One region of the Pseudoalteromonas sp. '520P1 No. 423' genome, then DNA from elsewhere that is predicted to be linked to it. Evidence: predicted binding sites of a transcription regulator. Region 1 holds the regulator's gene; the other holds the start of a gene.
What was found. The regulator MetJ, encoded in region 1, represses methionine synthesis genes. The targets are predictions, from matches to a motif close to TAGACGTCTAGACGTCTA.
Positions count from the first base shown of each region.

Region 1 (5,029 bases):
TAATATTATATTTTTGCAGCAGTTTACTTGCTTGCTCTGTTAATTGCTGTGCAACTGAGTTTGGACAAACAATGCCTAAACCAAACAAGTTAGATTCAATTAAATTTGCACGCCCTGATAAATGATTAATCACTGTATGGGTATAAGATGCCGGAATTAATAAATAAGTATCACCATCAAGGTCAAAGTGATGCAAACTATGCTGAATAAGCTGGCTTAGCTCCCCAATTTCTCCATCTGCTAATTCTTCTATTTTCACCAAGTCATGATTATCTAGAGTTGTTAAGAAGTACTTTTGTTTTGCGCTACCTTTTTTAACGATTTCCGTACAACTACTATGACTATCAAAGCTGCTTCTAACAACTAGCTTAATATCGGTTTCTTTTAGTGGGGTTAATGTTTTAGCATGAAGTACAGGATTGCCTAATCTTGCCAATAGATTTGCTTGCTCTCGGCACACTTTTGAATATTTTATAGCATGTTTAACTTTTCTTGGATCAGTACTGTAAACACCTTTGGTATCAGTCCAAATAGTCACACTTTGCGCATTACAATAACGTGCGATTAATGTTGCGCTATAGTCACTACCATTTCGCCCTAAAGTAACAGTTTCGCCATCAATATCTTTAGCAATAAAACCCGTCACTACATTAAATTGCTGTGCATTTAAAACTTCACAACTTTTTTGATTAATTTCATGCTGAAGCTGGCCATCTTTTAATAACAGTAAATCTCTGGCATCAAAAGATTGCGCTTTATAATCTAGCTGCGTTAAATATTGCGCTAATAGCCTTGAAGACCATACTTCACCATGCGCTAAAAGCTGTGCTTCTATTAACTTATTTTGTTGTGCTAATTGAGTTATTGCATCTAACTCAATATTTAATTTATCTAACGCATGAACTTGTTGCTCATCAATTAACAGTTCACTTATCAATTCTACTTGATGGTTTTTTAATAATTTAACAACATCGCAAATGCCTTGTACATCATTTTGCTGATAACACTGCCATAGCTTAACAAGTGTATTTGTCGTTTTACCTGCAGCAGAAACTACAATTGAGTCACCTAATTGACAATGACTAATTATAATATTCGCTACCGCATGATATCGCGCTGCAGAACTTAGGCTAGAGCCACCAAATTTATGTACTGATTTATTCATTTCAATTTACCAAATAGCTTCATTAGCAGAAGTTAAGCACTTAACATTTGCAATATTTATATCATTTACAGTGTAATTTAGATTCTTAAGATTTTGAACCTACACCGGGTTTTGTTGCTACAAAAGTACGTTCTAAATCATTTATTAAATCTTGAACATCTTCAATTCCCACTGAAACTCGGATCATTGTATCGCCAACACCCGCTTCTAATCTTGCGGTTTCATCCATACCTGCATGAGTCATAGTTGCAGGATGACAAATTAGGCTTTCAACACCACCTAAGGATTCCGCTAAAGTAAATTGCTCAACACTTGTTAAGAATTTTGCTGAGTCGTTAATATCACCTTTAATATCAAAACTCACCATACCGCCAAAACCTTTTTGTTGTTTTTTAGCGAGTTCATGTTGTGGATGAGATTTTAAACCTGGGTAATAAACTTGATCAACATATGGGCTTTTTTCTAGATACTCAGCAACAGCCATCGCATTTAGCTCATGCTGTTTAATTCTCACATTTAATGTGCGAATACCACGTAAAGTCAGGTAGCTATCAAATGGCGCACCTGTAATACCGATATTATTTGCCCACCAAGCAAGCTCAGCACCTAACTCTGCTGTTTTAGCGATTACAGCTCCGCCAACAACGTCAGAGTGCCCATTAATGTATTTAGTTGTTGAATGCACAACAATATCTACACCTAATTCTAATGGATTTTGTAATGCAGGTGATAAAAATGTATTGTCGGCTGCAACTAATGCACCGCACTGCTTAGCGGTTGCAACCACTTTACTGATATCTGTTAAACGTAATAACGGGTTACTTGGTGTTTCTATCCATATAACTTTAGGTTTGATATTAAGAATTTCATCAAAACTTGCATCTAATGTGAAGTTAACGATTTTTAATTTTAATAAACCGCGTTTTTCTAAACTTGTGAATAAACGGTAGCTACCACCATAGCAGTCGTGTGGGATCACTAAAGTATCTTTAGATGATAATAGTTGTGTAATTAAATGAACTGCAGCCATTCCTGTTGCAGTAATAATGCCTTTTTCTCCACCTTCTAATTCAGCTAAAGTTTCAGCAAGAATGTCTCTTGTTGGATTGCCGCTGCGTCCATAATCGTAAGCACGCTTTTTATCAAAGTCAGCAAATGAATAAGTAGTTGATAAATAAAGAGGCGGAACCACTGCACCGTGATGTTTATCTGCTTCGATGCCTTTTCGTACAGCTGTTGTTGCTTTTTTTACTTGAGTCATTTTTAATACCTACAACCAATTAGATGTTTAGACGTCCAAAAGGTTAATTCAATAAGTTTGGGAAGTCAAAACTTTTATCCATCTAAATAGCTAAACATCTTAAATTTGACTATCTTAGATAAATAGATAAAATTTCGGGTCAATAAAACAATTAAAATTACATAAAGTAGTTCTATTAGACTAGTCAGATTAGTATAATTTAGCTCGACAACAAAAGCGCGGTTTGAATAAAAGGCAATTTAAGTATATGGCAACAAAATGGAATGGTGAATATGTTCACCCATACGCAGAACATGGTAAAAAATCAGAGTTAGTTAAAAAAATAACTGTTTCGATTCCATTAAGTGTTTTAAAAGTACTTACTGACGAAAGAACACGTCGACAAGTAAATAACTTGCGTCATGCAACAAACAGTGAATTACTGTGTGAAGCATTTTTACATGCATTTACTGGACAGCCGCTACCCAATGATGAAGATCTGAAAAAAGATAATCCAGATCACATTCCAGCTGAAGTTAAAAAGATAATGACTGAAATGGGTTTAGAATTACCCTTTATGGAAGATGAAGATTAATTATTTTCAGCTTTAGCTAAACTAAAATATTATGTCCATATAATAAAAAGCCAATTAATTTTAATTGGCTTTTTTATGCGAATAATTCAGATTTAGCAATTTTCCATGGCTTTAAATAAGCACGTATATTGATATTCAAATTCTAATTGAGTTATTTTGCTACCATCAATAATTCTATTCTCAACCGTATTTAACGAATAAGTCGGGGCTTTTACTTCTAATTGTAAGCAGGCTTGTTGGTAAAATTCTTGTTTTGTTGGATGATCAGGACTGACTAGATTAAAAAGCTGTTTTGGTGTTTGCCATTGTTTTAATAAACAAATAATACCAGCCATTACATCTGTTTGATGAACCATATTAACCGCCGCCAAAGCGCTACTTTTTAGATGTTTACCAGATACAAACTTACCAGGATGACGTTTAGGACCAATTAACCCAGCTAAACGTACAACCTTACCTAAATCTGCTAACTGTAAAACTTTTTGCTCTGCTTGATTAAGCAACTTTTGGCGCTCTGTAACTAAAGTTAATGTGCTTAATTCATTATATTCAACTGGTGCATTTGGATAAATACCCGTTGAAGAACATAATAAAAAACCTTTCATTTTAAGTTTTATTGCAAGATCAATCGCCTGGTTTAAACTCTCGATATAGTTATCTCTTGGTGTGATACAACACACCCAATATGCTCCCTCTAAACTAATATTGTGCTCTAAGTCATTTTGATTATTTACATTAAAGTAATGGATCTGCTTTTCATTTGCTAATTTTTTTGAGCGGCAAGTCTCTTGGGTAATAACTCCAATCTGTTGTAAATTGGTACTTAATTTACTACCAAGCCACCCAGAACCTAAAATAACAACATTTACGGGCTTATTTTCCATTAACATTCCATCAATATACTAGCAGTTTTAAGGGATATATGATTATATTACCACTATCTAATTCTCGTTGTACTGTTATGTTAATTATGATCCAAAACTTATCTATTCGGAAAAAAATTCTCTTTTTGATTGGTGGCACGATTGCAGTGCTACTTATAATGGCTTCATGCTTTTTAGTAAATCATATTGCTTCTTTATCTCGTAGCTCAATCGAGAGTGAAGCAAAACAATATGTTCAATCAGAACAACAATCCATCGAATCTTATTTTGCTCAATATGGCAAGATTGTAGAAACATTCGTAACAAATCCATACTTAGTTAACTGGTTTGAAAATTGGACAGCCAGAGAAAGTGATTTAGCGCTTTCCGACGGTTATGATGCTGTAAACCAAGATATGGTGCGTATTAGTGGCAATGACGATAATATTTTATCTGCATTTTTTGCCTCAGGCATAACAGGTGAGTATTTTAAAGAAAATGAGCGAACCACCTTCTATAACGGCCAGCCCTATTACGCCTATAAACGAGGTTGGTGGCAAGAAGCCATGCAAATTAATAGCCTTTACGTTGGTGCTTTATCAGTTGATTTAACAACGGGTAATGTTTCTGCAGTTGTTCAACAACCAGTTTATAGTCCAAATAACAAATTAGTGGGGGTTGCTGGTGTTGATCTTCAGTTAAACAAAATCGCTGACATGATTGAAGATATTAATTTCAACAATAAAGGCTTTGGCTTTTTATTAGATAATCAACAAAAAGTTGTTCACTTATCGAAAAAAACACAACATCAACTATCCATTACAGATGAAAGTGAAAGAGGCAAAGAAGGATTAGATGCACTCGAAACACAATTTGATAATACCTCTGGATTTAAACAACTAAACTCTGAAATGAAAAATAACCTGAACGGCACGAATATAGTGACTTTTAAAGGCGAAGAGTATTATGTTGTTTATCGTCGCTTACAACTTGAGAAGCCAGTTCTTGATTGGTACGTTGGATTATTAGTACCAATGAAGTTAATTGAAGAACCTGTTAAGCAAGCTGTATTCACTACTAGTATGGGTGTGCTGGTTATTTTATTAATTATCGCAGCTGTTATTTTTTGGGCGACACAGATGATCAGTAAACCGATTAGTGATTTA
Region 1 covers NZ_BBZB01000001.1:6,122-11,150, forward strand. The annotation lists gene metL (bifunctional aspartate kinase/homoserine dehydrogenase II) at 1-1,165, opposite strand, end outside; gene metB (cystathionine gamma-synthase) at 1,251-2,426, opposite strand; gene metJ (met regulon transcriptional regulator MetJ) at 2,674-3,000, shown strand; gene PSA_RS00045 (hypothetical protein) at 3,093-3,884, opposite strand; gene PSA_RS00050 (methyl-accepting chemotaxis protein) at 3,971-5,029, shown strand, end outside.

Region 2 (5,029 bases), 3.7 Mb from region 1:
ACCTCGGCCAGCTTGTTTATCTTTATTACGTGATTGATACTTTTGCCTTTTCTACGTAGTGCTTTGAATAAAGCACCACCACGTTGCTTATCCCGCCAGATATGTTGATAAATAGTTTCATGACTAATATTGATTGATTCATTGACCTTAAGCCAACCTGAAATTTTTTCGGGACTCCATTTTCTGTTAGCTTTAAATTGATAAGTTCAATCAATTTCGGCGTCATTTTAATGGCTTTAGATGCATATTCTCTGCGCTGTTGTGCTAAATTTTGAGCTTGCTTAATACGGTAACCACGTAATCCTGTATTACGAGCGAGCTCTCGACTAATGGTTGATTGGCTAACATTAAGTTGCTCTGCTATTTTATTTTGACTCATTTGACTTTTATTTAGAGCATAAATCTGGCATCTTTCTTCATAGCTCGGTTGTTTATATGTTTTCATTGTTGCATCTCTTGCCGGAGAAAGGCGATAAGCATATATTCAGCTGACCACTTTTCCTACCAATTCAAGTTATGCACTTATTATTTGAATCCAAGATGTGTGATCTGAGCAAGCATTTGATAAAAGCCATGTAGTCTCAGCAATTAATATCCCTCATAGTCAAATCACTCAAAATTCCTTTACTAAGTACTCAAAAGATACATTATTTGTTGTTTATTGCTGGGGCCCTGGTTGTAACGGTGCTTCTAAGGACGCTTTAAAAATAGCAACGTTAGACTTTACAGTTAAAGAAATGATGGGCGTATTCATTACTGGGAAGACTTTGAGCGCTACCCTGTTAACCTAAGAGTCACTGAAGTACCATCTTAAATAGATCAAAACAAGCATCCAAAAATAGGTTGCGCAAAGTGATCTCCTATATTTTAAAGAGAATATAATGAAATACTAGATTCGTTTAGCTGAAAATAAATACCAAAAATCTTTAATATAATTAATGAGATCACATGCTGAATTTAAGGGATATGAGATAAAAATAACATTTTCTCATAATAAATTAGCTAATTTAGATTTATTATCAATAACACTCTTTTTAGTTGAATCAGATGACAAAGCTTTAGGACATATGTCGGTTTTTAAACAATTTTCAACATAGGGTATGGATTGGTACTTATATCTAGATTGTCTATATTTAATTGAAGAAAGCAGAGGTTTGGGAATTGGTAAACAACTGATGAAACAGCTGAAAGATTTTGCTACAAAAATAAAATAAAGACTATTCAATGGTAGACACCAAAAAGTAATTTATCAGCTATTTCATTTTATAAAAAGCTTGGTACATCCAAAAAAAAGAAAAACAACGTTTTTTTTGGATGTACCAAGCTAAATATTATAAAGGAAGATTTACTTAACTAAATACAAAGTAATTAACACTGAAAATAGTTAGTTTACAAACCTGCAGATGCTTTTAATGCGTCTGCTTTATCTGTCTTTTCCCAGCTGAATGCTGTAAACGTATCATCGCCTACAGTCATTTCATATGGTTCACGACCGAAGTGCCCGTATGCAGCAGTTTGTTGGTACATAGGATGTAATAAATCTAACATCTTTGTGATGCCGTAAGGACGTAAGTCGAAGTGTTCACGTACTAATTCAACTAGACGTTCTTCAGATACTTTACCTGTGCCAAATGTATCAACAGAGATAGAAGTAGGCTCTGCAACACCTATTGCGTAAGACACTTGAATCTCACAACGATCAGCAAGTCCAGCTGCAACGATATTTTTTGCAACATAACGACCTGCGTATGCAGCACTACGGTCAACTTTTGATGGATCTTTACCAGAGAAAGCTCCGCCACCATGACGTGCCATACCGCCGTATGTATCAACAATGATTTTACGACCTGTTAAACCACAGTCACCTACCGGACCACCAATTACAAAACGGCCCGTTGGATTGATGTGATATTTAGTATCTTCAGTTAATAGTTCAGCTGGTAATACATGTTTAATAATATTTTCCATTACCGCATTAACTAAATCTTCTTGTTTAATATCAGGGTTATGTTGCGTAGATAAAACAACAGTATCAATTGCTACTGGTTTGTTATCTTCATAAACAAAAGTCACTTGAGACTTAGCATCTGGACGTAACCAAGGTAAAACACCTGATTTACGCGCTTCAGCTTGACGTTCAACTAAACGATGAGAGTAATAAAGTGGTGCTGGCATTAATGTTGGTGTTTCATTTGTTGCATAACCAAACATTAAACCTTGGTCACCAGCGCCTTGCTCTTCAGGTTTTGAACGATCAACACCTTGTGCGATTTCTGGAGACTGTTGACCAATTAAATTCATGATGCCACATGTTTCGCCATCAAAACCTACATCAGAAGATGTATAGCCAATTTCACTGATCACGTTACGTGTAAGTTTTTCTAAATCAACCCAAGCATTAGTTGATACTTCACCAGAGATAATCGCAACACCCGTTTTTACCATAGTTTCACAGGCAACTCTCGCATGCTTATCTTTAGCAATGATGGCATCTAATACAGCATCAGAGATTTGATCTGCAATTTTATCCGGATGACCTTCTGATACTGATTCAGAAGTAAAAAAATGTTTTGCCATTTTATGTATACTCACAATAGAGAGCGCTGGTTTTTACACCTACAAGTTGTCTATGGAGGTGAAGCATGCGCTGGGTAAAAATTATCGGTGTATTTTATCTGAAGCGATTACAATTTCATAGCTTTTTTACGCCTAGACGTCTAAACGAAATAAATTATAGCGTTAATATTCTAAATTGTATGAAAAAAACTAAAGAACTTAAAATTTGTAGGGGTTTTTATTGCTCCAGAATCTTTAATAAGTAAGAATGGCCGTTCTATTTTTGCAAACCTGCAATTTAGTAAAAACTTAAATTATTTCCAGCGCACAAAATTGAAGGTAGAAGAAGTTATGCCATCTCGCAAAGAACTAGCAAATGCTATTAGAGTCCTATCAATGGACGCCGTTCAAAAAGCCAAATCAGGTCATCCGGGTGCCCCTATGGGTATGGCGGATATCGCTGAGGTTTTATGGCGTGATTATCTAAAGCATAATCCAACAAACCCAGAATGGGTTGATCGTGACCGATTTATACTCTCAAATGGTCATGGTTCAATGCTGATATATTCTTTGCTTCATTTATCTGGCTATCAACTTTCAATTGAAGATCTTAAAGATTTCCGTCAAATGGATTCTAAAACGCCAGGTCACCCAGAGTATGGTTATGCACCAGGTGTTGAAACAACTACAGGTCCATTAGGCCAAGGTATTACTAATGCTGTTGGTATGGCGATTGCCGAAAAATCTTTAGGCGCACAATTTAACCGTGAAGGTCACGATATCGTAGATCACTTCACTTATACTTTCTTAGGCGATGGCTGTTTAATGGAAGGTATTTCTCATGAAGCATGTTCATTAGCGGGTACATTAGGTTTAGGTAAATTAGTTGCTTTTTGGGATGACAATGGCATTTCAATTGATGGCGAAGTTGAAGGTTGGTTTACTGATGATACTCCAGCTCGTTTTGAATCATATGGTTGGCATGTCATTGCTAATGTTGATGGTCATAACAGTGAAGAAATTCGTGCGGCAATTGATGAAGCACGTGCAGAGACTTCTAAACCAACATTAATTTGTTGTAAAACAGTTATTGGTTACGGTTCACCAAATAAATCAGGTAGCCATGATTGTCACGGTGCTCCATTAGGAGATAACGAGATTGCAGCTGCACGTGAATTCTTAAACTGGGAACATGGCGCATTTGAAATCCCTGAAGATGTTTATTCTGATTGGGACGCTAAAGCAAAAGGTTCTGACTCAGAGTCTAGCTGGAACGAAAAATTTGAAGCATATAAAGCTGCACACCCAGAATTAGCTGCAGAATTAGAACGTCGTCAAAACAGCGAATTGCCAGCTAATTGGGCTGAAAAATCTCAAGCATATGTTGAAGAGTTACAAGCTAACCCTTCAGGTATCGCGACACGTAAAGCATCACAAAATGCATTAAATGCGTTTGGTCCTATGCTTCCTGAATTTATGGGTGGTTCGGCTGATTTAGCAGGTTCTAATCTTACAATTTGGGATGGTTCTAAAAGCTTAACAGGTACTGATGCATCAGGTAACTACATCAACTATGGTGTACGTGAATTTGGTATGTCGGCAATCATGAACGGTATTACATTGCATAAAGGTTTTATTCCTTACGGTGCAACTTTCTTAATGTTTATGGAATACGCACGTAATGCTGTACGTATGGCAGCATTAATGAAGCAACCTGCAATTTTTGTATATACACATGATTCAATTGGTTTAGGTGAAGATGGTCCAACTCACCAACCGGTAGAGCAAATTGCGAGCATGCGTTTAACACCTAATCTTGATAACTGGCGTCCATGTGACCAAGTTGAATCTGCAATTGCATGGAAAGCGGCAATTGAACGTAAAGATGGCCCAACTTCACTAATCTTTACACGTCAAGGTTTAGCACAACAAGATCGTACTGCTGAGCAGTTAGCAAACGTAGCAAAAGGTGGTTACGTACTATCTTGTAATGCAGCTAACAATAACCCTGAGCTAATCTTAATCGCAACTGGTTCTGAAGTGCAATTAGCACAAGATTCAGCAACACAGTTACGTGAGTCAGGTAAAACAGTACGTGTTGTTTCATTACCATCTACGGATGTATTTGAAGCTCAAGATGCTGCATATAAAGAATCAGTATTACCAGTAGCGGTTTCACGTCGCGTAGCGATTGAAGCTGGCATCGCCGATTACTGGTACAAATATGTTGGTTTAAATGGCGCTGTTGTTGGTATGACGACATTTGGTGAGTCTGCACCTGCTAACGAGTTATTTGAACACTTTGGTTTTACAGTTAATAACATCGTAGCGAAAGCAAACGAATTGTTTTAATAAAAAATTAAACTGCTAGTAAAGTAGTATTAATTACTTAAAAAAGATCTTTGTCGATAAAACAAAGATCTTTTTTTATGCTCAAAAATTAACTTCAAAATTCCTCATAAAATAAATGGCA
Region 2 covers NZ_BBZB01000001.1:3,673,470-3,678,498, reverse strand. The annotation lists gene PSA_RS26425 (helix-turn-helix domain-containing protein) at 26-445, opposite strand; gene PSA_RS27265 (hypothetical protein) at 588-791, shown strand; gene PSA_RS27260 (GNAT family N-acetyltransferase) at 1,101-1,214, shown strand; gene metK (methionine adenosyltransferase) at 1,390-2,577, opposite strand; gene tkt (transketolase) at 2,908-4,908, shown strand.
Region 2: the regulator MetJ is predicted to act here: its motif matches at 2,703-2,720, upstream of metK (methionine adenosyltransferase).